DNA from 3 places in the Embleya sp. NPDC055664 genome. Region 3 is predicted to be linked to each of the others. Evidence: riboswitches for the same ligand, from Rfam matches in the RefSeq annotation. Region 3 holds a riboswitch; each other region holds the start of a gene.
What was found. A riboswitch is a leader RNA that binds a small molecule or an ion and turns the genes downstream of it on or off. The one in region 3 is predicted to bind cobalamin.
Positions count from the first base shown of each region.

Region 1 (9,579 bases), 360 kb from region 3:
TGCCCGACTACATGGTCCCCTCGGCGTTCGTCCTCCTCGAGAGCATGCCGCTGACCCCCAACGGCAAACCCGACCGCACCGCGCTACCCGACCCCGAACATCGACCGAACACCGGGGACGACAGCCACACGACCCCACGCACCCCGCACGAACGTGTCCTCACCGAACTGTTCGCCGAGGTGTTGGACCTGCCCGCCGTCGGGGCCGACGACTCCTTCTTCGACCTCGGCGGCCACTCCCTCCTCGCCACCCGCCTCATCTCCCGGATCCGCGACGTCCTGGGCATCGACATCGCACTCGGCTCCCTCTTCGAGACACCCACCCCCGCCGGCCTGGCCGCACGATCGGGGACGGATCGACCCGGCGGCGCCCTGGAGGTGGTACTGCCGCTGCGCCCGCACGGAACCCGGCCCCCGCTGTGGTGCGTGCATCCCGCGGGCGGTATCGGCTGGTCCTACGGCGGGCTGTTGCGCCACCTGCCCCCGCATCAACCCGTGTACGCCCTCCAGGCCCGCGCCCTGAGCCGGTCCGCACCGGCGCCCGCTTCGATCGAGGAGATGGCCGCCGACTACCTGGAGGAGATCCGCAGGATCCAGCCGCGGGGCCCCTACCGGCTGCTCGGCTGGTCCGCCGGCGGACTGATCGCGCACGCCATGGCCACCGAACTGGCCGCGCACGGCGAACACACGGCGCTGCTGGCCGTGCTCGACGCCTACCCCCTGCACACGATCTCCCCCCACCCGTCGACCCGGCGCGGGGGAGCGGAGCACCTGGCCCTCGTGCTCGACTGCGACCCGGACGCCTTCGCCCCACACCGGATCACCTACGACGCGCTCGCCCGGGCGCTGCGCGAACGAGAACACATCCTGGCCGCCCTGCGACCGCGTCAACTCGCGACGGTCGCGGCCGTACTGGATCACAATGCGGCGGCGGCCCACGCGTTCACCCCCGGCGTCTTCGACGGCGACATGCTGCTGTTCAAGGCGTGCGCCGACCGCGACCCACACACGCCCGAACCCGCGTCCTGGGACCCGCACGTCGGCGGCCGCATCGAGGTTCACGAGATCCCGGCGCGACACAACGCCCTGACGCATCCGGACGCTCTCGCCCGGATCGGCCCCACCCTCGCGGCCCACCTCGACCGGATCAGCGCGTCCGACTCGACAAAGGGCCCCGGCACCCCTCACCCCGCAGCCGGTCCGGCCGGACCGCCGACCCTCCTCAGGGAGCCGACATGAGCCACCCGACCAACCCCTTCGAGGACAACGACGCCACCTACCTGGTCCTGGTCAACGACGAGAACCAGCACTCCCTGTGGCCCGCGACCCTCGACGTACCCGCCGGCTGGACGGTGACCCACCCCGAGGCCGACCGGCAAACCTGTCTCGACCACGTCGAACACACCTGGACCGACATGCGCCCACGGACCCTGATCGACGCCATGAACGCCCGGGAGCGATAACCGGCGGCACACACGACCTCGGGGCGAGGATTTCGGTAGCGATTCGAACCGGCTCCAAAGGTCGTTCGGGGATCCTCGCCCACCGGGTCGGCGGCGTCGTGTGCCCACGGGCAACGGTCGGCGGCTACTTGCCGTCGGTGCACCGCGTGCCGGCGGCCGGCAGCCTGCCCTCGATGATGTAGGCGGCCACCGCCGCATCGACGCACTTGCTGCGGCCGAACGCGCCGTGACCCTCGCCCTGGAGGGTCAGCAGGCTCGCGTGCGCGAGGTCCTTGGCCAGCTTCTCGGATGCCGCGTACGGCGTGGCCGGGTCACCGGTCGTGCCCACCACCAGGACGGGCGCGGCGCCTTCGGCCCGGATCACGTGCGGTTGCTCGGGAGTCTTGTACGGCCAGAACTCGCAGCCGGGGCCCTCGATGTCCGATGCGACGGCGTCCTTGGACAGCAACGGGGCATCCGCCTTGAGCTTCGCCAGGACCTGTTGGATCCGTTCGGGAGAGGGCGCCGGGGCGGCGCCGTCGGCGCAGCGTATCGCCGAGCGCGAGTCCGAGCTGTTGTCGTAGTGGCCCTTCTCGTCCCGGCCGAGGTAGTTGTCCGCGTAGAACAGCAGGTGGCTGCCGTCCTTGTTGTTCATCGCCAGGGCGAGAGCTTCCCGCAGGTACTTCCACGCGGTTTCCTTGTCGCCGTACAGCAGACTGTTGGTGCCGGTCCAGCCGAGGGAGGAGGTCAGCTTGCGGCCGTCGTAGGCGGTGCGCAGCGGCTTGTCCTGCAACGCGTCGAGGAAGGTCGCGCCGATCTCGGCGGCCTTGGCCGGGTCGCCGCCGAGCGGACAGCCCGCCCGGGCGGCGCAGTCGGCGGCGAACGCACGGAACGAGCGCTCGAAGCCGATGGTCTGGTCGATGCTCGCGTCGAGCTTGTCGGCCGCGGGGTCCACCACCGCGTCCAGGACCATGTGGCCGGCGCGGTCGGGGAACTCGTCCAGATACATGGTCCCGAGGTAGGTGCCGTACGACACGCCCAGGTAGTCGAGTTTGTCGTCACCGACCGCGGCGCGCAGGACGTCCATGTCCCGAGCCGCGTTGCGCGTGCCCACGAACGGCAACAACTCGCCGGACTCGGCCTGGCACGCGGCGGAGAACTCCTTGCCGCTGCGCTCGCCGTCCGCCTTGCGTTCGACCGGATCGCGGGGCGAGTCCCGGGCGTTGCGCTCGTCCCGGGCCTTGTCGCCCAGGCACCGTACGGGCGCGCTGTCGGCCACACCGCGCGGGTCGAAGCCGAGGATGTCGTAGCGGTCGTGCAGAGGGCCGTCGAAGTCGGCGAACCCGTACTTGACGAAGTCCTGGCCCGAGCCCCCGGGTCCGCCGGGATTCAACACGAGGGAGCCGATCCGCCGATCGGGCTTGGCGGCCGGGTGTTGCATGACGGCGATGTCCAGCGACCTGCCGCCGGGAGCGGTGTAATCCAGCGGCACCTTGAAGGTCCCGCACCGGAATTCCCTCTCGTCCTTCTTCTTCGTCTTCGGGTCGTCCGTGCACGCCTTCCACGAAATCTTCTGTTCGTAGAAGGCGCGCAGCGCCGGGTCGGCCGCTCCCTTGGGCTTCGGCGGCGGGGTGGCCGCGGCCGTTCCGGTCGTCACCTGCGTGGGAACCGGCTTGCCGGCGGCGGCGTTCGACGCGCTGTCACCGGAGCCCCCGGTACACCCGGCGGCCAACAACAGCGCCACGGTCACGGGTATGGAACGACGGAAGGACGCCGCCTGAAAAGGAGTGATCACGCGCCAAGGACTATCAGTCGCCGATCCCGCACGGCACACCACTATCCCCGCCACCGGCAACGGCACCACCCAGACCGGATATTCCACGCACCGTACCCGCCGGCCGACGCATGTCCCGTCAGCGGAGGACGGCGGCCGCGGTGGCGAGGAGTTCCGGAAGGGCGCCGGTGAACTCGGGGACCAGTCGGAGCACCACCGCCCAGTGCCCGGGGTCGGCGGTGTCGAGGCCGGCCTCGTCGACCAGGCGCGCGAACTCCTCGGTGAACGCCGAGAGCGTGTCCCCGACGAAGGCCAGGACGTGGGAGGCGGGGGCGTTCGCGGTGAGGAGATCGGCCGGGAGCAGGTGGCCTGCCGCCAGGTCGGCCGGCCACCGGTCGAGGTCGCGCGCGCCGTCCGCGATGCCGAACCGGACCAGGTAGGCCGTCAGGAGGTGCGGCGGACAGTCGGGGTGCGCGGCCAAGGCGGCCAACGACTCCTTCGAGAGCGGCTGTTTCTCGTCGGCGACGATCAGTCGGGCCCAGGGGACGGCCACGTCGTACTCGTCCTCGAAGTGCTCCAGCCGCTCCTGGATCCTGCCGCCGCGCAGGAGGTGTTCGGCGGCGGCGTCCGGAGTCCGGGCGGCGGCAAGGGTCTCGCGGATGGACGCCGATCCGGCCTCGGGCGCCGCGAGTGCGGTACGGAGCAGGTGGTGTGTCGTCGCCGGAAAGGGGTGCTTGGCGGCGGGGCGGCGGCCGGGAAAATGGGTCTCGGCGAGCAAGGCGGACACCGCGTCGGGGCCATGGCGTTCCCACAACGCGACCGCGACCCGCAGCCGGCCCACTTCGGTGTGCAGGCGCATGCGGCCCAGCATCACCCGGACGAGCACCGGATCGCCCGAGTCGATGGCGGCGAGCAGCCAGTGGCGGCGAGTGGATGGGCTGGTGCGGGCGAGCAGGTCCCCCAGGGCCGGGCTGATCGGGATGCGCCGGTGCCCGCCGGCGCGCGGTCGCCCCGCGCAGATGCGAACGCGTTCATGTCGTGCGATGCCGCCGAAGTCGTAGAGGTTCGCATTGACTTCCGGGTCGTCGAGATCGAGCAGCCCTTCCACCACGTCGGCCGGCATGTCCCAGCGTGAGGCGCACGCGACGGCGGCTTCGACGCCGCGTACGGCGTACACGTGCGCGCGGACCGCCGCGGAGAGCGGGTGGAAGACGCTCAGGTGTTGGATGGCACGCAGGTCGAGTGCGGGGATCACGGCGCACTGCACGTGGTCGGGCGCGGCGGCGAGGAGGGTGTAGAGGTGCTTGCGCGCGCCCTCGGGCGCCTCGGCGGGGAAGCGCGCGGCCAGGCCGCGGGTCCACGTGACCGGGGTGCCCTTCGCGCGCTCGCCGGCGGCGTGGGCCACCGCGGCGGAGACGAGTTCGTGGCAGGTGCCGCGGAATCGGGGAAGCAGCTTGTGCAGCGAGATCCACGCCTCGGGGTCGTCGCCGAGCGGTTCGATCAGCCGGGCGACGGACGGGGCCAGCGCGTCGGGTACCGGGCCGCGATAGCTGCGGACAAAGGCGCGGTCGTCGTCGTCATCATCGACGTCGGTGTGGTCCGATGGGTCGCCGACGGCGGAGTCCGCGCGGCGGGGACACAGGTTGCCGAGCGCGGCCACGACCGCGCCCGCGGGGGTGACGGCGCGAAGAACCTCGTCGAAGGGGAACCGATCGTTCTCGATCCCCCAGGCGAGCAGGTAGGCCAGGTGATGGTCGTTGTCGGGGGTTTCCGGGGCCAGTAGGGCGGCGAACGGTACCGGGCCCACGCGCTGTTCGAAGTGCGTGCGCGTGCCGAACGTCGACGCGACACCGGCGCGAACGGTCGCGAAGACGAGCCGTTCGGGGCAGCCGTCGTGCCGTGTCAGCTCGATCCGGGCATCGGCGTCGTAGGGCAGTCGGTCGTCCTCGCGCAGGATCGCCGCCCAGTCGACGCCGCCGGCCGGCGCGTCGGCCCGATCGTCGAGCCGGAGCCCGACCAGCCAGGCGTCGTGGTCCGCGCGCGGCCGGTCCCGGCCGTCGAGCCGCGTTCGGGCGGCGGCCAACACGGCGGTCGGGTCCTCGGCCCGGGCGGCATCCCCGAAGACCACGGCCAGGTCCGGGTGGTGCATGCCCTCGTCGTGGAACAGTTCCGCGAACCCGCGAAGTTCCGTATGCGTGTCGGCGAGCCGGGTGTGCGTGGCACAGATGCCCACGACACGCTCCACGACGACCCACGGGGGCAGATACGGGGCGAGCCGCGAGATCGCGTGTCGGACCGCGTCGGGGAAGGGCGAGCGCAGCATCGACCGCAACAACCGGGTCCCGTTGTGCTTCAGGAGCGGCACCACGAGGCGCGTGTGCCAGTCCGCCGACGCGGGGTCCGCCGCGGCCCAGACCGCTTCGTGCACGCGCGTGTCCGAGCGCCGGCTCAACAGCGCGAGGCCCACGTCCGGGTCCCCGTAGCCGGCCATCCGCACGGCCGTGTCCTCGTCCAGGTGCCGGTTGCCCGCGAGTCGCGCCATCAGGGCGTGGTCACCCGACGCGAGCACGGCCTCGATCAGCTGTGCCGGCGGGGCCACATGGTCGGCGGCGAGCGCCTCCGACACCTCGGTCCTCAGCCGCGTCGTCAACGCGACACCCGCCGCGATGGGCACGAGACGAGACGCGGCGTACAACGCCGAACGCAGCCCGGCCGAACTCTCCCACGACATCACGAACCGCAACTCCTCACCGGGACGGCCGCGTTCACCCGATGCGGCGCGGCAGCGCTCAGCGTAGGAGGTCGCTCGGACGGCGCCCCGAACCCGCGCGGCGGAGCGGGCCGACCAGGCGCGACGAGCGGTTTGGTAGCCTGTGGCCGCCGTGGTGCACGGGAAGCCGGTTCAAGCCGGCGCGGCCCTCGCCACTGTAGCCGCGGAGCCCCGCGGCCCTCGCCGACCGCCCCAAAGCGGTCGGGGTCACTGGATGGATCGGGAACGAGCCAACCGGGAAGGCCGGCCGCGGAGCGTCGATGCGGAAGCCAGGAGACCGGCCACGGCGCGACATGTTCCACGAGGGTTGGAGAACACGTGTTCCGCGCTTCCGCGCGCCCGTTTCGCGCCGAACGTTTCATCCGTCCCCCGCACGCCCCGCGTGCCGGGCGCTCCACACGCTCCGGCCTCGCCGCCGTGGCGCTCCTGCTCGTCGGCGCGCTCGGCGCGTGTACGGGTGCGCCCGAGCCCGACAAGCCCGCCGCGGCGGCCGGGAGCGGCCACCCGACGCCGGTGAGCGTGAGCAGGTGCGGCGTCACCACCACCGTGACCGCGCCGCCGGCCCGGCTGGTCACCCTCAACCAGGGCGCCACCGAAGTCGCCCTGGCGCTCGACCTGCAAACCCGGATGGCCGGCACGGCGTACCTCGACGACGTGGTCCCGGCCAAATGGAAGGCGGCCTACGACACCGTCCCGGTGCTCTCCGAGAAGTACCCGTCCAAGGAGAAACTCCTCGCGGCGCGCCCGGATTTCCTCTACGCCTCCTACTCCAGCGCGTTCACCGACAAGGTGGCGGGCACGCGGGACGAACTGGGCTCCCAGGGCATCGGCACCTACCTGTCGCCGCTGGGTTGCGCCGACGGCAAGCAGCCGGCGGCGGTGTCCTTCCAGGCGGTGTGGGACGAACTGGGCGACGTTGCCCAGGTGTTCGGTGTCGCACCGCGCGCCGCCGCCATCCGGGACACGCAGCAGCGGCAACTTGCCGACGTCACGGCCAAGTCGGCGGGCAAGGGCCTGAACGTGCTCTGGTACGACTCGGGTACGAAGACCCCGTACGTCGGCGCGGGCCACGGCGGACCCCAGCTCGTGCTCGACGCCGTCGGCGCCCGCAACGTCTTCGACACGCTGCCCGGCGGCTGGAAGAACGCGAGTTGGGAGCAGGTGGTCGCGGCGGACCCCGACGCCATCGTGGTCGCGGACGCCGGGTGGGACACCGCACAGTCCAAGATCGACTACCTCGAACACGACCCCGTGCTGAGCAAGCTCAAGGCCGTCCGAAATCGGGCGTTCGTGGTCGTGCCGTTCTCCGAGTCGACCCCCGGCGTGCAGCTCGCCGACGGGGCCGTCCGGGTTTCGGCCGCCCTGAGCGGCCTGGCACCGCGTCCGTGACCGTGACCGATCGCCCCGTCGCCCGACACGCGGGAGCCGGTCGTGCGGCGGTGGCCCTGGCCGCCGCCGTGGTCCTGCTGCTGCTCACCGTCCTGCTCGGCCTCGCCGTGGGATCCGTCCACGAACCGCCGCACGTCGTGGCGGAGGTGGTCCTGCGCCGGCTCGGTCTCGGCGGCGCCGACGTCACACCGCTCGACGACCGGATCGTCTGGCAGCTGCGGCTGCCGCGCGTCCTGGGGGCCGCCGCGACGGGCGCGGGACTCGCGGTGTGCGGCGCGGTGCTGCAGACCCTGACCGGCAACGACCTGGCCGACCCCTACCTGCTCGGCATCTCCAACGGCGCCGCCGTCGGCGCGGTCACCGTGATCGTCCTCGGCGTCGGAGCCTCCGGCACCGCGGTCGTCGGCGCACTCCCGGCGGCGGCCTTCGTCGGCGCCCTGCTCGCCGTCCTCGTCGTACTGACCCTCGCCGGGGCACACAGCCGGACTCTGCCGGCCTCGCGGACCGTGCTGGCCGGCATCGCGGTCGGGCAGCTGTGCGGCGCGTACACCTCGTTCGTCGTGCTCGTCCTCGGCGACCGCAACGCCGCCCGCGGCGTCATGGAGTGGACGCTGGGTTCGGTGGCCGGAGTGCGGTGGGACACCGCCGTCTTCCTGACCGCGGTGGCCGTCGTCGGCACGGTGGTCATGGTCGCCGCCGCCCGGGACCTCGACGCGTTCGCGTTCGGCGAGACCGCGGCCCGTTCCGTCGGTGTCCACGTCGAACGCACCCGCTGGGCCCTGGTCGCCGCGGCCGCGCTGGTGACCGCGTGCCTGGTCGCCAACACCGGCGTCATCGGATTCGTCGGTCTGGTCGTACCCCACGTCGTCCGCCTGGTGTGCGGCCCGCGCCATGCCCTGCTGCTGCCCATGTCCGCACTCGTGGGTGCGTCGCTGCTCGTGGGCAGCGACATCGTGGCGCGCTCGGTGCTCCCGGACCAGGAGATCCCCGTCGGCGTCGTCACCGCCGGACTGGGAGCGCCGTTCTTCGCCTGGCTGCTGTGGCGCCAGGCAGCCGGGCGCGTGGCGGGGGACCGGCCGTGATCGTCGCGAACCCGGTGCGGCTGCGGGCCGAGAACGTCGGTGCGCGTGTCGGCGCCGCCACACTGCTGACGGAAGTCACGCTCGACTTCGCCCCCGGCAGGACGACCGGCCTGCTCGGGCCCAACGGCGCCGGCAAGACGACGCTGCTGCGGACCCTGGCCGGACTGCGCCGGTCACAGACCGGCCGAGTCCTGCTCGACGGCGACGACCTGTACGCCCTCACCGCCCGCCGCCGCGCGCGACGGGTGGCCTTCATGGAACAGCAGGCCGACACCGCGCTGCCGCTGACGGCCCGCCAGGTCATCGACCTGGGGCGCACGCCGCACCGCGGTCGATGGCCGGTACTGCCCGGCCCGGCGACCACCCACGAGCAGTCCGTGCTCGCCGAGGCCGTCGCCGCCACCGACGTCGACGCACTGCTCGACCGGACCTGGTCCTCCCTCTCCGGCGGCGAGCGCCAACGTGTGCAACTCGCGCGCGCCCTGGTGCAGGAACCCGGAGTACTCCTGCTGGACGAACCCACCAACCACCTCGACCTGCGTCACCAACTCGGCTTCCTCGAAACCGTGCGCGGACTCGGCATCACCACCGTCGCCGCCCTGCACGACCTCGAACTGGCCGCCGCCTACTGCCACGACGTCGCGGTGCTGCTCGACGGCCGCCTGGTGGCCCACGGGCCCGTCGCCGAGGTACTCACCTCCGCCACGATCGCGCACGTGTACGGCGTCGACGCGACCGTGGAGCGACACCCCCTGCACCACCGCCCGCACATCCGATGGAACGGCCTGCTTCCCGAGGGGATCGAGTCATGAACCAAGACCGCGCCGGCGCCCCCGCGGAGCCCGCTTCGGGTCGGGCGACGGTCCTGGTCGGCATGTCCGTCACGGAGGCCGACCGCCGGACCGAACTGCTCGCGGCCGCCGCGCCGTCGAGCGCCACGACGGCGTTCCTGCAACAGGGCGAGCCGTCCCTGTCGGCCGAGTTGACCAGACTGGCCGACGCGGGCATCGAGACCGTCGTCCTGATCGGGGTCCGCCTCGGGCCGACCGGCCCGGGACACTCCTGGCTGCGGCGGATCGCGGCGTATTGGTGGCGGGAGCGCACCGGCCATCGCCCCGAGGTG
Region 1 is NZ_JBSHGZ010000002.1:74,993-84,571, forward strand. Features, by position in the region: gene ACWGR4_RS03435 (amino acid adenylation domain-containing protein) at 1-1,238, shown strand, start outside; gene ACWGR4_RS03440 (MbtH family protein) at 1,235-1,462, shown strand; gene ACWGR4_RS03445 (alpha/beta hydrolase) at 1,587-3,236, opposite strand; gene ACWGR4_RS03450 (hypothetical protein) at 3,355-5,949, opposite strand; cobalamin riboswitch at 6,082-6,285, shown strand; gene ACWGR4_RS03455 (ABC transporter substrate-binding protein) at 6,304-7,374, shown strand; gene ACWGR4_RS03460 (FecCD family ABC transporter permease) at 7,371-8,456, shown strand; gene ACWGR4_RS03465 (ABC transporter ATP-binding protein) at 8,453-9,268, shown strand; gene ACWGR4_RS03470 ((2Fe-2S) ferredoxin domain-containing protein) at 9,265-9,579, shown strand, end outside.
Region 1: linked by a shared signal. The riboswitch ahead of ACWGR4_RS03455 (ABC transporter substrate-binding protein) and the one ahead of ACWGR4_RS05095 (ribonucleoside-diphosphate reductase subunit alpha) in region 3 are both predicted to bind cobalamin.

Region 2 (9,579 bases), on a different contig from region 3:
CCCTGGTGCTTGCCATCCAACTGGTCGCTGCGCCACAGGTGGTGCTGCTGGACGAACCGACGCGCGGCCTCGACTACCACGCGAAGCGGCGGTTCGTCCGAGTGGTGCGCGAACTCGCCGACGCCGGGCGGGCGATCGTACTGGCCACACACGACGTCGAATTCGTCGCCCAAGTCGCCGACCGCGTGGTGGTGATGGCCGAAGGCGACATCGTCGCCGACGGTCCGACCGCCGAAGTCGTAGTCTCCTCGCCCGCGTTCGCACCCCAGGTGGCCAAGATTCTCGCACCGGCCGAATGGCTGACCGTCACCGATGTCGGCAACGCCCTTGCGGATACGGACATCAGCGACCGGGAGTCCGCCTCCGAGGACGGCGTCCCGACCGCACGCGACGCTCGCGCATCCGCCGCAGACAGGGAGCCCACCGGATGACGACCGTCACCGACACGCGCAAACGCACCAACGCGATCCGAATCACCCCGCGTACCGCGATCGTGCTCACCATCGCCTCGATCGCGGGCCTGGCCATGTTCCTGTGGCCGCTGTTCGCTTCCCCCTCCCCCGAATCGGCCGCGCACTCGGGCGACGCGCCGCTCATCTTCGCCGGCACCCTGCCGTTCGTGGTCGCGGTGGTGCTGGCCGAACTCACCAGCGGCGGGCTCGACTCCAAGGCGCTGGCCATGCTCGGCGTGCTCTCCGCGATCAACGCGGCACTGCGTCCGCTGGGCGCCGGCACCGCCGGGATCGAGACGGTGTTCTTCATGCTCGTCCTGGCCGGACGCGTGTTCGGCCCCGGGTTCGGATTCGTGCTCGGCTGCACCTCACTGTTCGCCTCCGCCCTGCTCACCGCCGGCGTGGGCCCGTGGTTGCCGTTTCAAATGCTGGCTTCCGCCTGGGTCGGACTCGGCGCGGGCCTGTTGCCCCGGCGGGTGCGCGGGCGGCGCGAGATCGTCATGCTCGCCTGCTACGGCGTCTTCGCCGCCTACGCGTTCGGGTTCCTCATGAACATGTGGTTCTGGCCGTTCCTCGCCGACTCCGAATCCATGGTCGGCCCGGCCTTCGTCCCCGGCGACGGCATCCTGGACAACCTGCGCCGGTTCTTCGTGTTCACCGTGCTCACCTCGACCTTCGGATGGGACACCGGCCGCGCCATCACCAACTGCCTCGCGATCGTCCTCGTCGGCCCGGCGGTGCTGGCCGCCCTGCGGCGCGCATCCCGCAAGGCGGCCTTCGAGGCACCAATCGTGTTCGAACCCGCCCCGGCCGACAACGGCCTTACGCAGGTCGGCACCGCGACCACCACCAAGCCGACGAAGCCCGCCCCATAGCTGCGTTCCGTATGTGGCGCCTACCGCCTCTGCCTTGCGCCCACCGCCCGGAGCAGACGACACCGCAGACATTCGGGATCCCCGCATTCGTCCTGCATCGACTCCGGATCCTTCCCATCCCCCGTATGTTTCAGTTCCCGAGCCATCGACAGCAGACTCTCCACCGCGGATGTCGGTGAGGGCATGCGATCGGGACGGCGGACGGCTGGGCAACCGCCGTGCGTTCTCGGCGAGTTCGCCCGAGGGCGCCGGGTCGGCGAAGCGGCCGAGGACGTCGGCCGGCGTCCCGGTGGCCAACGCCTCGATCGCCGCGTCCAGGCGGTGCGAGGGCACGAAGTGGTCGGCGAGGCCGCAGGCGATCGCGTCGCCCGCGCCGATGGCGGAGCCGGTCAGCGCCAGGGGCGTACCCGACTCGCCGGGGGCTCGGGCGAGCAGGTGGGTGCCGCCGACGTCGGGGACGAAGCCGATGCCGGTCTCGGGCATGGCGATCGTCGAGCGCTCGGTGACGATGCGCACCTTCCCATGCGCGGAGATGCCGACGCCGCCGCCCATCACGATGCCGTCCATGACGGCGACGTAGGTCTTGGGGTAGCGGGCGATGCGGGCGTTGAGCCTTGCCACCCGGCCGCGGCGGCGGCCGGGTGGCAAGTCCGGGAACGCAATTCGGGTTGTCTCCCGAGCGAGTCGTTCGTGCCGCCACACCCTGCGAGAACCGGTGCGATATCGGCCGGCGGAACGGTGGCGGCGCGATGTCAGCGGTTGCGGCCGGGACTCCACAGCACGTCGCCGCGCCCGCCGTCGTTGGCCAACCGCGCGAGAATGAACAGCAGGTCCGACAAACGGTTCAGATAGCGGACGCACACCGGGTTCACCGTTGCCGCCTCCCCGCCGGACAACTCCGTGTCCGTCTCGATCAGCGCCCACGCCGAGCGTTCCGCCCGGCGGGCGGCCGTCCGCGCCGTGTGCAGGAGCGCCGCGCCGGGCGTACCGCCCGGCAGTACGAACGACCGCAAGGGCTCGAGCCGTTCGTTGAACGTGTCGCACAAACGCTCGAGGCGGGATACGTCCTCGTCCCGGACCCGCAGGCGTTCGTCTCCGTCGCGGATCGGAGCGCACAGGTCCGCGCCCACGTCGAACAGGTCGTGCTGGATGCCTTCCAGGACGTTCCGCAACTCCGCGTCCAGGCAGCCCAGCGCGAGCGCCACGCCGATGGCGGCGTTGGTCTCGTCGGTGTCGGCATAGGCGACGATCCGAGGATCGGTCTTACGGACACGGGAGTTGTCGCCCAACGCGGTCGTGCCCGCGTCGCCCGTGCGAGTGTAGATACGGCTCAGCACCACAGACATGGCGAACCACCGGCCTCTCTCGGGGAAATCCGCCCCGGTTGTATCGAGGTGGCGACGACGTGAGTCTCCTGGCTCTCGGATCAACACTTCCCCCGGCCTTCCAACCCCGAAGCGGGGCCGTGGCCTTGACGGGAGTCGCTCCCCGATCACAGTGGCGGGACCGCACCGGAATCGCACCGGTTTCCTCGGCTTCGCCGTCGCACAGCAGGCCACAGCATGACACGCGGCCCTCGCCGGCACCAGACCCGACCCGGGACCTCCTGCCACGGGCAACCGCACTCCTGCTCGACCGGGGCGCACCACACACGTGCAGCGTTTCCGAGACGGCGCCACCCACCAACACACGGGCCCCGCCTGACACCGCTCGGCCGCTGAGCCGCTTCCTCGGTGCCCGCCCCCACGTCGACCCCGGTCGAGAGGCGGCGTGTGACTACTGAAGCCTCAAGGAGGATTTCCGGGTTCCGCGTCGGATCCATCCTTCATGTACCGGCGATCTTGTTGGCCGGAAAGAGAGTTCCGTCCGGAGTGAGCGGTCCGTAGAGTGCGGGATCTGCAGGTCTGAGCAGTCGACGTACCGATTTCGGGCGTCTTCATCTGTTTCGATCGTCTTGTGTGACGACTCGCAGTAGCTCCGACGACGGGGGAAGTCCGGTGTGAATCCGGCGCTGACCCGCAGCGGTGATCCGTCCCTCCCGACGGCGAGCCCGAATGCCCGTCGCCGCAGTGTTCGTCTCCCATCCCCGTCGTGGTCCGCGGGACGGAGCCCCAGCGACCCGTGCGTCGGGACGGTGCCGCCGTCGGTGTGCCCGCTCGGCCGCCGGGTCTCCCGGGTCCGCCGTGCCATGGGCCCGGAAAGGCACCGTGATGACGCTCACCCGACCCGGACGCCGGATCGCCGCGCTGTTCGGCGGACTGGCCCTCGCCGGTACGGCCGCCCTGATCCCGTCCACCGCCGTGGCGGCTCCACCGACGACCGACACGACGCCCCAGGCAAACGTGTCCATACTCTCCGGCAACCGCACCCAGGCCGCGGCGGGATGGCTGGCCCGGCAACTCGTCGACGGCGAACGCTTCGAGACCACCTTCGACGGAGTGACCTACCCCGACCAGGGCCTGACGATCGACGCGATCTTCGCATTCGCCGCAGCCGGGGTCGCCGACGACAACGGAGCCAAGGCCACCACGTGGCTCGCCCGCCCGGAGATCCTGTCCGGGTACATCGGCGACGGCACCACCAACGCCTACGCCGGAGCCACCGCCAAGATCCTCCTCGCCGCCGAGGTACGCGGTGTCGACCCCACCTCGTTCGGCGGCGTGGACCTCCCGGCCCGACTGCTCTCGTTGCAAAAGCCTTCCGGCCGCTTCACCGACACCTCGCCGTGGGGCGACTACAGCAACGCCTTCAGCCAGTCCCTCGCGCTCCTGGCGCTCGACCGCACTGCGGCCGGCGCCCCCGCCGCCGCGGTGGACTTCCTGGCCGACGCACACTGCGCCGACGGCGGATTCCCCCTCGACTACGGTCTGTCCACCTGCACCAGCGACGCCGACTCGACCGCGATGAGCGTGCAGGCGCTGGCCGCCACCGGGCGCCACCAGGAAGCGGCCGCCGGACTGAACTGGCTCGCCTCACACCAGCTTTCCGACGGCGGCTTCGGTACGGTGGGCGCGACCACCTCGAACGCCGACAGCACCGGCCTGGCCGCCCAGGCCCTGCTCTCGTCCTGGCGCGTGATACCGGGCCTGACCGCCCGGCACTTCCTGACCGAACGTCAGGTCGGTTGCTCGGCATCCACGGCCACGCGAGGCGCGATCGCCTACGACACCGGCGGGTACAACCCCGCCACCGCCACCAGGGCCACCGCTCAGGCGGTTCTCGGCCTGGCCGGCACCGGCTTCGCCGACCTGAGCAGCGCGGGCGCTCACCGGAACGCCCCCACACTGCACTGCCCCACCACACCCTGACCGGACGAGCCGGCGGCCACCGTCGACACGGTAGCCGCTGCCTCGACAGGTGCGGGCGTCGGTCCCGGGGGCCCTCCTGCCGAGGCGGCGAGCATGTCGCGACAACAGCACCCCTCTCAGGGCCCTCTCACGCATTGGGAATCACGCGGCATCGAAAATCCCCATGACACCCGGACAGGAAAGCGTCCAGCCCAAGGTTTCTGCACCGACGGGCACGGCAGGAACGCCCGTTCGAGCACTGGGGGTCAAGGGGCACGACGGTGTTCAAGAGGCGCCGGCCAGGGCAAAAGCCCAGGTCGGCGCCTCTTGCAGATTTCGACCACCTTCCATGGGCACGCACAACACTCACTGCGTCGCCGACACGCGTGGCGACACGGTCGGTGGCGGTGAACCGATTGGTCGGCGCCTGGCACAATGGTTCGGGAACGGGTTCGAAGGCGCTTGGGCGCGCAGCCTTTCGTTCGGGATGCACCGGGTGAACGGCGGACAGGAAAAGGGACCACCGTCGTGAGCGAGAATCGACCGTCCGAGGGCCAGCCGATCTCGGGGCCCGACGTCGCGCACAACGCCCGGGTCTGGAATCACTGGCTGGGCGGCAAGGACAACTACCCGATCGACCGCAAGGTCGGCGACCACGTCACGAGCATGTTCCCGAGCATCGGCGAAGTCGCCCGCGCGGACCGGGAGTTCCTGGGTCGCGCGGTGCGCTTCCTGGCCGGTGAGGCCGGGATGGACCAGTTCCTCGACATCGGTACCGGGCTGCCCACCGCCGACAACACGCACGAGGTCGCCCAGCGGGTGAATCCCGCCGCGCGGATCGTCTACGTGGACAACGACCCGCTCGTCCTGGCGCACGCCCGGGCGCTGCTCACCAGCACCCCCGAGGGTGCCACCGACTACATCCACGCCGACGCGCACCACCCCGACGCCATCGTCGCGGACGCGAAGGCGACGCTGGACTTCGACCGCCCGGTGGCGGTGATGCTGCTCGGCAGCCTCAACTTCATCCTCGACACCGACACCGCCGTGGACATCGTCGGCCGGTTGATGGCCGCCGTACCGTCCGGCAGCCACCTGGTGATCACCCATCCGACCACCGAACTCGGCGGCGAGGGCAACGTCGAGGCCATGCGGTTCTGGAACGAGAACGCCACGCCGCCGATCACCGCCCGCAGCCTCGCCGAGTTCACCCGCTTTTTCGCCGGCCTGGACCTGCTCGACCCGGGCATCGTCTCCTGCGCCCGCTGGCGAGCCGCCCCCGTCGACGGCGAACTCCCGCCGATCGTCCCGCAGTTCGGCGCGGTCGCCCGCAAGCCCTGACCCCGTCACGCGCAGCTTTGACGAACACACTACGGCGGCGTCGGGCCCGAAGTCTCCGACCCCGACGCCGCCGCGCGTTCAGCCATACCGTGCGCAGCTCCGTCCGCCCACTTCGCCCCGTCTACTCCGTCCGCAACCCGTCCGGCCGCATCATCCGCCACAGCGGCGGCAGACTCAGCGCCGTGACCAACAGCACCACACCCGCACCGATACCGGTCATCGACGCCAGCCCGGCCCAGTCCACCCCGAACGGACGTTGCGCCATGCCGAGCAGCGCCGCGCCCAACGCCACCCCGGTGCCCGCCGCGAGGAACAGGCCGAGCACGACCGGGATCGCCGTCTGGTACAGGATCGACCAGCTCAACGTGCTGCGCCTGGTGCCGAACGCAACCAGGACCGACAACAACTTCCGCCGCTCGCGCAGCTGTTCCAGCATGGTCACCAGCAGGCTCGCGCCGATCATCAGCAGCACCACCGTCGAGCCGATGAACAGCGCGGTGCGCACATTCGCGAACCGCCGGGACTCGTGGGTCTCGTTCAGCGTGTACACCTGCGCCAACGGATCCACCCGGGCCATGGCGTTGCGCGCCAGGTCGCTCGCGTCCCGCACCGCGAGGTCGAGCGCCAAGGTCATCGAGTACGTCAGCTGCCGGCTCACGGCCGCCGGCACCGCGCCGGGCGTCGCCAACACCCCGTCGGGGGCGATCCCGCTCCCGTCCGCCCGACCCGGGACCGTGCGCGCGGCCGCGGGGATCACCCACGGCGTGAGCACGGGCGTCGCACGCGGGCCGTGGCCCATGTCGATGACCACGTTCTTCCCGGGCACCGGCCGCATGCTCCCGACGGAACTCGACGTGCGCGGGTCGACGACGAACGTGTCCCCGTCCGCACATCCCTCGATCCGGGCCAACTCGCGCAACGTGTCACACGTCCCGATCGTCAACGACGCGCCCGGACCGGGCTCGTCGCCCGGCTCGGCCAGGCGGGTGGAGGATCGCCAAAACGCGCTGCGCACCCCCGTCGTCTCCCGGATCTGCCCGGCGATCCGCTCGATTCCCTCGGTGCCCACCGGCGCGTCGGAGCTCACCGAGAGTTGGGCCCGCGTCGTATCCGCGCCGGTCTCCTTGGTGTAGTCGTTCTCGATCCCCAGGAAGAGCATCTGGAGCGCGATCGCCCCCGCCACCGCGACCGCGATGCCGTTGACCGCCCGGGCCGCCGAAGTGCTGCCCACCTGGAGCCGCCGGACCGCCAGTTGCCACGGCACCCGACCGGCACCGAGCCGGGCCACCACCGTCTCCACGAGCCAGGGCAGCAGCGCGTTGACCCCGAGCAGGAGCAGCACCACGCCGAGCACGACCTGTCCCCGGTTGAACTCCCCGCTCTCCGATCCCTGACGGATCAGCGGGTACAGCGCGGCCAGTCCCGCGAGCGGCAGCAGCAGGCGCCACCACACCCGGCGCCGAGGAGGCGTGCCGGCCCGGACCACGCCCAGCGGTTCGATCACCACGGCACGCAGCGCGAACAGCGTCACCGCGACCGCCGAACACGGCACCGCCAGCGCCACGAGCACCGCGAGCGGCACGCTCGGATCCAGGTCGGCCGGGAAGATGCTCAGGTCGAACGCGGAGGCCACGCCGGTCAGTTGCCGCCCGATCAAAAAGAAGCCGAGCCCGAACAGCAGGCCGAACAGTGATCCCGCGAGCGCCTCCCCCGCCGCGATCCACCGGGTCCTCCGCGCGTCGGCGCCGACCAGCCGCAGCGCCGCGAGCCGCCGGTCCCGCCGTTCGCCGCCGAACCGCACGGCGGTGGCGATCAGCACCGCGACCGGCATCAGCAGCACCACGAACATCACCACGACCAGCAACACCAGCCGGGGATCCATCGGATCGGCGGGAAACGAACTGCCGAACGCGGTGATCCGCTGCACCGAACTCCATCGGTCGCCCGCGGTCACGGTGTCGTTCCCGGCGTAGAAGGCCAGTTCGTCCGGGCCGATCAGGCCCTTGTCGCCGATCGTGCCGACCGTGCGGTACGGGAACCGTTCCCGGAGCAGCCGCCCCCGGCTCGAATCGAGCAGGTCGGCCAGCGCCGGCGAGACGACCATCTCCCCCGGCCCCGGCACCTTGGCCAGCCCCGGCGGGATCGGCGCCTTCGGGCCCTCCGCCCGCAGGAGCCGGCCCCGGATCTCGTCGCCCTTGTAGCTGGTGTCGGCGTTGGCGATCAGCAGCGTGTGGTCGCCGGCCTGCGCCGCCTGCCCGCGCTGTTCGTTGCGATCGCGGCCCCGCTCGTCCCGCGCCGACAGCGCGCTCGGAATCGCGGTGGTCAGCAGCAGCAGCGCCACTCCGAGGCCCACGCCGATCGCGGTCAACAGTGTGCGGATCCAGCCTTCCCGGCCGCCGGTGACCGCGAATCCGGCGCCCATCCTGAGATCACGGAACACGTTCACGCGGCGCGCGCCATGTCTCGGGACCGGCCGTCGCGCACGACGATCTCCCGGTCGGAGTAGGCGGCGATCCGCGACTCGTGGGTGACCAGGACGATCGCGGCGTCGGTGGATCGGGCCGCCCCGATCAGCAGGTGCATCACCCGTTCGCCGTTGAGCGAGTCCAGCGCGCCGGTCGGCTCGTCCGCGAAGACCACCCGGGGACGGATCACCAGCGCACGGGCCACCGCGATGCGCTGGCCCTGGCCGCCGGAGATCTCACCGGGCCGCTTGCGCGCGAGGTCGGCCACCTCCAGGCGCTCCATCCACTCCCGCGCCCGGGCCTCGGCCTCCTTGCGCTTGACCGCGTTCAGCCGCAGCGGCAGCGCGACGTTCTCCAGGCAGGTCAGTTCGGGTACGAGTTGGCCGAACTGGAAAACGAAGCCGAAGTCGCTGCGCCGCAGCGCGCTGCGCCCGCCGTCCGACATGGCGGTCAGGTCGCGGCCGTCGTAGCGGATGGTGCCGGAGTCGGGGCGCACGATGCCGGCCAGGCAGTGCAGCAGGGTCGACTTGCCCGATCCGGACGGGCCCATGATGGCCACCACCTCGCCCGAGCGGATGGTGAACTCCGCGCCGGCGAGGGCGGGCGTCGATCCGTAGGTCTTGTGCAGGTCGTGGCCGCTGAGCAGGGAGTCGGTCACTTGCGGATCTCCAGGGTGAGTTCGCCGAGCCGGGCGGCGGTGAGTTCGAGCCAGCGCAGGTCCGCCTCGAGGTGGAACAGCGCGTGGTCGCAGATCAGTCGGTCACTGAGATCGCCGTCGATCTTGCGCCGGGTCAGCTCGCGCATCATGGTCAGGTGTTCGGCACGCTGGGTGTCGAGGATGTCCGCGGCGTCGCGGCCGGTCAGCAGTGCGAGGACGACCTTCGTGTAGAGCGTCGACTGGAGATAGGGCTCCGGCGTCTCCGGCCGGCCGAGCCACTGTTCGACGTCGGTGACACCGGCGTCGGTGATCGCGTAGCGCTTGCGCTCGGGACCACCGCCGGATTCGAGCCCGTCTATCTCGACGAGGCCGTTCTTCAACAGCCGCGACATGGTCGAGTAGACCTGGCCGTAGGCGAGGGTACGGTCGCGTCCGAAGCGCTCGTCGAAGCTGCGCTTGAGGTCGTAGCCGTGGCAGGGTCCGGACTCCAGGAGCCCGAGC
Region 2 is NZ_JBSHGZ010000071.1:172-9,750, reverse strand. Features, by position in the region: gene ACWGR4_RS47330 (ABC transporter ATP-binding protein) at 1-431, shown strand, start outside; gene ACWGR4_RS47325 (ECF transporter S component) at 428-1,327, shown strand; partial or broken gene ACWGR4_RS47320 (enoyl-CoA hydratase/isomerase family protein) at 1,556-1,942, opposite strand; gene ACWGR4_RS47315 (cob(I)yrinic acid a,c-diamide adenosyltransferase) at 2,080-2,673, opposite strand; cobalamin riboswitch at 2,735-2,860, opposite strand; cobalamin riboswitch at 3,273-3,407, shown strand; gene ACWGR4_RS47310 (prenyltransferase/squalene oxidase repeat-containing protein) at 3,538-4,635, shown strand; gene ACWGR4_RS47305 (SAM-dependent methyltransferase) at 5,143-5,955, shown strand; gene ACWGR4_RS47300 (FtsX-like permease family protein) at 6,077-8,377, opposite strand; gene ACWGR4_RS47295 (ATP-binding cassette domain-containing protein) at 8,398-9,078, opposite strand; gene ACWGR4_RS47290 (PadR family transcriptional regulator) at 9,075-9,579, opposite strand, start outside.
Region 2: linked by a shared signal. The riboswitch ahead of ACWGR4_RS47310 (prenyltransferase/squalene oxidase repeat-containing protein) and the one ahead of ACWGR4_RS05095 (ribonucleoside-diphosphate reductase subunit alpha) in region 3 are both predicted to bind cobalamin.

Region 3 (9,579 bases):
CGTTGACCCTCCTGGAGGTGGACGCCGCGTTGGCCGCGATCGGGGCCACCACCGGCACCGGCTCGCAGGCCGCCCGACGGGCCGCGCTCGACGCGCTGTTCGCCCGCGCGACCGAGGTCGAACAGCGCTTCCTGATCGGGCTGTTGGTCGGCGAGGTACGCCAGGGCGCACTGGACGGGGTGATGGCGGACGCGATCGCCCGCGCCGCCGAGGTCCCGGCCACGGCGGTACGGCGGGCGTTGATGTTGCGCGGCGCCGCCGGACCGGTGGCCGCCGCCGCGCTGCACGGCGGCCGGGCCGCGCTCGACGCGCTCACCCTCGACGTCGGCCGCCCGGTGCGCCCGATGCTCGCCGCCGCCGCGCCGGACGTGGCCGGCGCGTTGGCCAAGCTGCGGGCCAAGGACCCCGCCGCCGAGGTCGCGTCGGAGTGGAAGATCGACGGCATCCGGGTGCAGATCCACCGCGACGGCGATCGTGTCGCGGTGTTCACCCGCAGCCTGGACGACATCACCCCGCGTGTGCCCGAACTGGTCGAGACGGTACGGGCGTTGCCGGTGCGTACCGCCGTGCTCGACGGCGAGGCGATCGCGCTGCGCGCGGACGGCAGGCCGCACCCGTTCCAGATCACCGCCTCCCGGACCGGGACCCGCGACGCCGCGCGGCTGCGGGCCGAGACGCCGCTGACGGTGTACCTGTTCGACGTGCTGCACGTGGACGGCGAGGACCTGATCGACCGCCCCGGCGCGGACCGCTGGGCCGCGCTCGCGGACCTGGCGCCGCCCGAACTCCTGGTGCCCCGGCTGGTCACCGGGGACGACGCGGCGGCGCAGGCGTTCTTCGCCGACGCGGTCGGGCGCGGGCACGAAGGGGTGGTGGTGAAGTCCCTGGACACCCCCTACACGGCGGGTCGGCGCGGCGCCGGCTGGGTCAAGGTCAAACCGCGGCACACCCTCGACCTGGTGGTGCTGGCCGCCGAGTGGGGCCACGGCCGCCGGCGCGGCACGCTGAGCAATCTGCACCTGGGCGCGCGGGATCCGGGCGGGGACGGGTTCGTGATACTCGGCAAGACGTTCAAGGGGCTCACCGACGAACTGCTCGCGTGGCAGACCGAGCGGTTGCGGGAACTCGAGGTGCGCCGGGACGACTGGACCGTGTGGGTGCGACCCGAACTCGTCGTGGAGATCGCCTTCGACGGGTTGCAGACCAGCACGCGCTATCCGGGCGGCCTCGCACTGCGCTTCGCGCGGGTGTTGCGCTACCGGGAGGACAAGACGGCCGCGGAGGCGGACGACATGGACACGGTCCGGGCGCTTGCGGCCCGGGAGTGAGGGGCGCCGACCGGCCCGCCGGCGAGGGCCTACCCGCGCGGACGGTAGAAGGCGTGCGCGTTGTCGTACAGGACGGCGGCGGCCAGGTCCGGCCCGACCGCGTCGGCGATCAGGTCGAGATCGGCGTCCCGGAACGGGCGGGGCGCGCGGGTCGAGGGCAGGTCGGTGCCGGCGAGCAGGGCCCGCGGGTCCACGGCGGCGACGGCGCGCAGCGTCGCGGATACGTCCGCGTCGAACCGGCCGAAACCGGTGGCCTTGACCCTGGCGCCGTGTTCGACCAGCCGCAGCAGATGCGGCAGCCCCTCCCGGGACAGGCCCAGGTGGTCGATGCCCACCCTCGGCAGCGCGGTCAACACCGGCAGCAGGTCGGGCAGATCGCGCGCGTCGAGGTACAGCTCGGCATGCCAGCCGGCGATCGCGTGGACCCGGCGGGCGAGCCGGTCCAGGTGGTCGAGCGTCGCCGAGCCGCCGCGCCGGACATTGAACCGGATCGCCCGCACCCCGGCCGCGTCCAGCTCGGCGATCCGCCGGTCGGGGACGTCGGGCGGCAGCTGGGTCACCCCGACGAAGGTGGGGCCGAGTCGGGCCAGCGCGTCGAGGAGGTAGGTCTGGTCGAAGCCCTGGAACGAGCCGGACACCACCGCGCCGCCGGTCACGCCGAGTGGGACGGCGCGGGCCAGGTAGTCGGCGGTGGTGAAGGTCGGCGGCAGGTAGCCGTGATCGGCCACGAGCGGGAAGCGCGGGTCGACGATGTGCAGATGCGCGTCGAACACGCGACGAGCGGGCGATCCGGACACGGCGGTGCCTCCGTCGGCTGCGGGAACGCCGCATACCGTACCCGGGCGCCGGCCGGGCGTGGCGGATTCGCCGCCGGAGAAGTTGTCAAATGCAACTAATTTCTTCTATGGTTGTGACAGGCAACGAGTCGCCGCGCGGGCGTACGACCGCCCGGGCACAGGAAGGAGCGAGCCGCCATGGCCACCAGGGAAGCCTGTCGGCACCTGCTCACCGAGCTGGAGGGCATCGTCGGCGTACGCCGCGGCCTCGCCAAGGCCGTCCCTCCCGGCAGCCTGCCGCCCGGCTCCGCGGTCCTGTTCGTGCTGGGCCGCAGTGCCGAACCGCTGCGCGCCGGGCGCGTGGCCGAACTCCTCGACCTGGACATGTCCGTGGTCAGCCGACACCTCGCGCACCTGGTCGAACACGGCTGGGTGGCCCGCCGCCCGGACCCGCGCGACGGCCGGTCGGTACTGCTCGGACTCACCCCGCAGGGGCGCGCCGTGGTCGACCGGGCCACCGAGAGCTGCCTCGCGGTGATCGCCGAGCGGCTGGCCGACTGGCCGGACGAGGACGCCGAGCGACTGTCCGAACTCCTGGGCCGGTTGAAGGCGGGCTTCGGGGTGCACGCGGGCTTCGGAGGGAAAGCGGGCTTCGGACACCGGGCCGAACCGGTGCCGACGGCCGTGTCACACTGACCCGCATGCCGAAGTCCGCCGCGGAACTGCGCGCGCATTTGGAGATCTTCTACGACGCGGTGCCCCGCCGGTTCACCCGCACCGAGGCGATCGGCGCGCTGACGCTGTTCGTCCGGGAGGGCGAAGGGTGGCCCTACTATGCCCGACCCACGCTCGGCGGCCTCGCCGAGCCCACCGTCGCGGACGTGCGCGCGGTCCGGGCGCGGCAGAGAGAGTTGAAAGTGCCCGAGACGTTCGAATGGGTCCACGAGAGCACCCCCGCGTTGCGGGCGGCCGCGATCGAGGCCGAACTGCATGTACACGAGCACCCGCTGATGGTGCTCGACCCGGACGAACATCCGGCCGAGCGCCCGGATCTGCCGGACCTGGTGACGCTGCGGCGAATCCGCGCGGACGCCACCGACCTGGCGATCGTGCACAGCGTCGCGGCGATCGGCTTCGCCAATCCCGGCACCGCGCCCGGCTCCGACGGGCCCGCCGAGCGGGACACCGCGGCGCTGGGCCAGGATCCGGGCCTGCTGTCCTACCTCAACGAGCGGTTGCGCAGCGGCGAGACGGTGATGTTCGCGGCGTACAGCCCGGCCGGACCGCTGTGTGTCGGCAGTTACCAGCACCTGTACGACACGACCGAGATCGTCGGCGTGGCCACCCTGCCCGCGGCCCGGCGCAGCGGCCTCGCGGCGGCGGTGACCTGGGAGTTGGCCCGGCACGCGCTGGAGGGCGGGAGCGAGACGGTGTTCCTGAGCGCGGGGGACGAGGACGTCGCGCGGGTGTACGACCGGATCGGCTTCCGCTCGGTGGGGACGGCGATGATCGCGGAGGCGCCGTGAGCCGGCGGGACGAGGCGCGGATCGCCGAGGCGGGCGCGGAGCAGGCGGGCGCGGCGGGCGCGAAGACCGATGCCGCCGCGTCGATCGTGCTGCCGATCCCGCCCGGACGCAATCCCACCGCCGAGGAGTTGGCGGCCGCGCACGGTCGGAGCATCCCGGACGTGATCGCGCCGAACCTGCGGGTGCTGTTCTGCGGGATCAACCCGGGGCTCTGGTCGGGCGCCACCGGGCGGCACTTCGCCCGTCCCGGCAACCGGTTCTGGCCGGCCCTGTACGCCTCGGGCTTCACCCCGCGCCTGATCGAGCCCGCCGCGCAGCGCGAGTTGACCACGCTCGGCCTCGGCATCACCAACGTGGTGGCCCGAACCACCGCGCGCGCCGACGAGTTGACGAAGGAGGAGTACCGGGCCGGCGGCCTGGCGCTCACCGCGAAGGTACGCCGGTACCGACCGGCCTGGTTGGCGGTGCTTGGCATCGGTGCGTACCGCACCGGCTTCGGCCGCCCCAAGGCGGTGGTCGGCCGCCAGCCGGAGACGATCGACGACACCGGAATCTGGGTACTCCCCAACCCCAGCGGCCTGAACGCCCACTGGACGGCCGCGGCCCTCGCCGAAGCCTTCACCGCCCTGCGCACCACGGCCTACCCGCCCGAATAGGAGGGCCGCGCGCGGGGGCGCCATCCGTGCCGCCCACCATGTGCGGCGGCGACCGGGGGTCGTCGTGGGCGACCCGACCCGGGGCGGGGCCGTCAATCGACCGGGTGGCATCACCCGGTTGGTGGTTACTTCGCGCCTCCTCGTGAGGTTGGGCCGGCATGAAGATCCTGCGGGCCCCGTATGGGCCGTGGCCCACCGAGACGTTCGAGACTCCCGTCTACGAGGCGTTGGTCGCCGAATGGCGCGACTCGGGCCGGGAGGTACCCCGGCCGACGGACCGACCGCAAGGCAGCCCGCCCCGACCCGCCCGCCCACCCGGACCGGGCCCGCGCACACGTCGCCCGTGAGCCGGCCGGCAACGGCGGCGTGATCCGGGCCCGGAGGCGACCCGGCTCGTCCCGACCCGAGGGCCGGAGCCGCCGATCCGCTCCGCGTGAATCGGCCGGCCGCGGCGCGATGTGCTTCGTGTCACGCGCCCTCCGACACGCCCGGCGAGGAAGGAATTTGCCGGCCGATCGGTGCGGCGGCCGACGCGCGATCCACCGTCGATCCGGTCCGCCCCCGCCGTGCTCCCGCCGACCCCGGCCCCGTTCCACGCGGCCCGCGCAGGCCCGGTGGGGCCGGACGGGCGCCGGGGGAGCGGGCGTTCGGGGCGCTCGACGCGCGTCGCATTGCTCGCCGGTCGTACCACCGGGGCACGTCTCCGGCGAACCGTGACACGCCGGGAATCGGGACGCGACACAACACCTGGGGGTGCAACGACCACCCCGCCACTACATATATGCTCTGCGACGCAGCTGGTTCGCCCGACCGAAGTTTCCGGGAAGGCGAGGCAAGAGGGAATCCGGTGCGAGGCCGGAACTGCCCCCGCAGCGGTGAGCGGGAACGAAAGTCGTCATAGAGCGCCGGACGCCGAAAGGCGCACGGGAAGCGACGACCGCTAGGCACTCCGCGGACCACCGAGCACACGCCGTGCCCGGCGGTGCCCCGGCATGCCCGCGAGTCCGAATACCTGCCGGCTGCCCGCGCCTTCGGGCGTGGGGTCACCTGTACGTACGAGCTCGCGAGGAGAGAGCACGTGACCGTTGTGGACAGCGTGGGCGCGACCCGGATGCGGGTCGACGAGAGCCCCGAGGACCGCCTTGCCACCCTGGTGCGCACCCAGGCGCGCGATCTGCCGGAGGTCGATCCGGATCGGGTCGTCCGCCGGGTCGTCGCGGGTCTGAACGAGGGTGCGGACCGCGGCGCGGCGGCCGACCTGGCCGTGCGCACCGCCGCCGAGCTGATCGCCGAGGAGCCCGCCTACTCGCGGCTCGCCGCGCGCCTGCTGGCCGGCCGGATCGCCGACGAGGCCGCCGAGGCCGGCGTCGCCTCCTTCAGCGCCGGCATCGCGCTCGGTCACCGCGAGGGCATCATCGGCGCGGACACCGCGGCGTTCGTCGCCGCGCACGCCGCCGAGCTGGACGCCGCCGTCGACGCCGACGGCGACCGCCGCTTCGAGTACTTCGGTCTGCGCACCGTCTACGACCGCTACCTGCTGCGCCACCCCGTCTCGCGCAAGGTGGTCGAGACCCCGCAGCACTTCCTGCTGCGCGTGGCGTGCGGACTGTCCAAGGAGCCCGGCGAGGCGATCGGCTTCTACCGGCTGATGTCCTCGCTGGCCTACCTGCCCAGCTCGCCGACGTTGTTCAACTCCGGCACCGTGCACACCCAGATGTCCTCGTGCTACCTGCTCGACTCGCCCAAGGACGAGCTGGAGTCGATCTACGACATGTACGGGCGCATCGCCCGGCTGTCGAAGTTCGCCGGCGGCATCGGCGTGGCCTGGTCGCGGGTGCGTTCGCGCGGCTCGCTGATCCGGGGCACCAACGGGCACTCCAACGGCATCGTGCCGTGGCTGAAGACCCTCGACTCGTCGGTGGCCGCGGTCAACCAGGGCGGCCGGCGCAAGGGCGCGGCCTGCGTGTACCTGGAGACCTGGCACCCCGACATCCTGGAGTTCCTCGAACTGCGGGAGAACACCGGTGAGGACGCGCGTCGCGCGCACAACCTCAACCTGGCCAACTGGGTGCCGGACCTGTTCATGCGGCGCGTCGAGGAGGACGGCGTCTGGTCGCTGTTCGACCCGAACGAGCTGCCCGAGCTGCCCGACCTGTGGGGCGCCGAGTTCGACAAGGTGTACGAAGCCGCCGAGCGGGACGGCCGGTTCGTCCGGCAGATGCCCGCGCGCGACCTGTACGCCCGGATGATGCGCACGCTCGCGCAGACCGGCAACGGCTGGATGACCTTCAAGGACGCCGCCAACCGGACCTGCAACCAGGCCGCCGAGCCGGGCAACGTGGTGCACCTGTCCAACCTGTGCACCGAGATCCTGGAGGTCACCAGCGACGGCGAGACCGCCGTGTGCAACCTCGGCTCCGTCAACCTCGGCGCGCACGTGGTCGCCGGCGAGGGTATGGACTGGGACAAGCTGCGCGCCACCGTGCGCACCGCGGTGATCTTCCTCGACCGTGTGATCGACATCAACTACTACCCGACCGACCAGGCCGCCGCGTCCAACCCGCGCTGGCGCCCGGTGGGCCTGGGACTGATGGGCCTGCAGGACGTGTTCTTCACGCTGGGCCTGCCGTTCGACTCGGCCGAGGCGCGCGAGTTGTCCACGCTGATCTCCGAGGAGATCTACCTCACCGCCCTGGAGACCTCCTCGGCGCTCGCCGAGGTACACGGCCCGCACCCGGCCTACGCCGAGACGCACGCCGCGCGGGGCCGGCTCCAGCCGGACCTGTGGGAGGGCGTGTACCCGACGCAGACCAAGCGCTGGGACGCGCTGCGCACCCGCGTGGCCGCGCACGGGCTGCGCAACTCGCTGCTCGTGGCGATCGCGCCGACCGCGACCATCGCCTCCATCGCGGGCGCCTACGAGTGCATCGAGCCGCAGGTGTCCAACCTGTTCAAGCGCGAGACGCTGTCCGGCGAGTTCCTGCAGATCAACGGCTACCTGGTGCGCGAGCTCAAGGCCCGCGGCCTGTGGACCCCCGAGGTGCGCGACCGGATCAAGCGCGCCGAGGGCTCGGTTCAGGGCATCGCCGAACTCCCGGAGGACGTACGGGAGTTGTACCGCACCGCGTGGGAGCTGCCGCAGCGTGCGCTGATCGACCTGGCGGCGGCCCGCTCGCCGTACATCGACCAGTCGCAGTCGCTGAACCTGTTCATGGCCGACCCGACCATCGGCAAGCTGTCCTCGATGTACCGCTACGCGTGGTCCACCGGTCTCAAGACCACGTACTACCTGCGCTCGCGCCCCGCGACGCGGATCCAGCAGGCGACCGTGCCCGCGCAGGCGTCCGCCGCGCCGGTCGAGGAGATCTCGGACCTCGCCCCCTCCGATGTCGAGATTATCGCCTGCTCGCTGGAGAACCCCGAAGCATGTGAGGCGTGCACGTGAGCCTGCTCGATCCCGGAATGAACCTCACGCTGCGCCCGATGCGGTATCCGGACTTCTACGAGAAGTACCGGGCGGCGATCCGCAACACCTGGACGGTCGAAGAGGTCGACCTGCACAGCGACCTCGCCGACCTGGACAAGCTCAGCCCGGCGGAGCGGCACCTCGTGCAGCGCCTGGTCGCGTTCTTCGCGACCGGCGACACGATCGTGGCGAACAACCTGGTGCTGAACCTGTACCGGCACATCAACTCGCCCGAGGGCCGGCTGTACCTGTCGCGGCAGCTCTTCGAAGAGGCCGTCCATGTGCAGTTCTACCTGACGCTGCTCGACACCTACATGCCCGACCACGAGGAGCGCGAGCAGGCGTTCGCCGCGGTCGAGCACATCCCGTCGATCCGGCGCAAGGCGGAGTTCTGCTTCCGCTGGATCGACTCGGCGATGGGCCTGGACCGGCTCGAATCGCGGGACGACCGGCGGCAGTTCCTGCTCAACCTGATCTGCTTCGCGGCGTGCATCGAGGGGCTGTTCTTCTACGGCGCCTTCGCCTACGTGTACTTCCTGCGCTCGCGCGGGCTGCTCAACGGCCTCGCCTCGGGGACCAACTGGGTCTTCCGCGACGAGTCCGCGCACATGGACTTCGCGTTCTCCGTGGTCGAGACGGTGCGGGCCGAGGAGCCCGACCTGTTCGACGACGAACTCGCCGAGGACGTACGGCGGATGCTGGCCGAGGCGGTGGACGCGGAGACGGCGTTCGCCGAGGACCTGCTCCAGGGCGGGGTGTCCGGGATGACCGTCGCCGACATGCGCTCCTACCTGGAGCACGTGGCCGACCGGCGGCTGGCCCAGCTGGGCATGGCGCCGATGTACGGCTCGGCGAACCCGTTCGGCTTCATGGAACTCCAGGACGTGCAGGAGCTGTCCAACTTCTTCGAGCGGCGGGTGTCGGCCTACCAGGTCGCGGTCACCGGATCGGTCTCCTTCGACGAGGACTTCTGACCCGGGTCCGCGTGCCCGGGTACACACCACCGCCGTGCCGTCCCGATTCCGGGGCGGCACGGCGGTTTCGTGCGTTTCGGGGCCGGCCGGCCGCGCCGGTTCCGCTCGGCCCGCCCGGGCTCACGAGCGTTCGGCGGCGCGGCGGCGCAAAGCGGTCGCGGTCGCCTCGTCGGCGGGCAGGAACGCCTCCAGGTGGAGTTCGGACACGGTGACGTCGGTCGCCGTCGCGAACGAGGTGAGGGTGGTGAGCAGGCGCAACTCGCCCCCGCTCGCCGGGTCCCGCAACCGCAGCGGCACCGCGAAGCCGAGGTGGTCGGGGCCCGGTTCCACGTTCGGGACGTAGCCGCGCAGCTCCTCGATGAACGTGTCGAGCAGCGGATCGGGGCTGCGCAGCGCCCGGGCCCGCATGTTCTCGATGATGTGATGGCCCCACGCGGCCAGGTTCTCCACCCGTGTCGCCATGCCCCGCGGATGCAGCATCAGCCGCAACATGTTCATCGGCTGCCCGAGCAGTTCCGGGGCCGCGCCGTCGGTGAGCACGTCGATCGCCGCGTTGGCCGCCACGATCTGCCCGTACGGCCGCAGCACCATCGCCGGATAGGGCAGATGGCCCTCGATCACCGCGCTCAGCGCCTCCTGGACCGGCCGCATCATCGGGGCGTCCCAATCGGACTCGGGGAACACCGGCGCGAAGCCGGCGGTGTGCAACAGCGCGTTGCGCTCGCGCAGCGACAGTTCCAGGGATTCGGCGAGCCGGATGATCATGGTCCGGCCGGGCCGGGACCGACCGCTCTCGATGAAGCTCAGGTGCCGCTGGGAGGTTTCCGCGCGCGCGGCCAGCTCCAGCTGGCTC
Region 3 is NZ_JBSHGZ010000002.1:431,208-440,786, reverse strand. Features, by position in the region: gene ACWGR4_RS05120 (ATP-dependent DNA ligase) at 1-1,328, shown strand, start outside; gene ACWGR4_RS05115 (amidohydrolase family protein) at 1,358-2,125, opposite strand; gene ACWGR4_RS05110 (MarR family winged helix-turn-helix transcriptional regulator) at 2,303-2,800, shown strand; gene ACWGR4_RS05105 (GNAT family N-acetyltransferase) at 2,806-3,630, shown strand; gene mug (G/U mismatch-specific DNA glycosylase) at 3,726-4,286, shown strand; cobalamin riboswitch at 5,067-5,320, shown strand; gene ACWGR4_RS05095 (ribonucleoside-diphosphate reductase subunit alpha) at 5,398-7,731, shown strand; gene ACWGR4_RS05090 (ribonucleotide-diphosphate reductase subunit beta) at 7,749-8,726, shown strand; gene ACWGR4_RS05085 (helix-turn-helix domain-containing protein) at 8,847-9,579, opposite strand, start outside.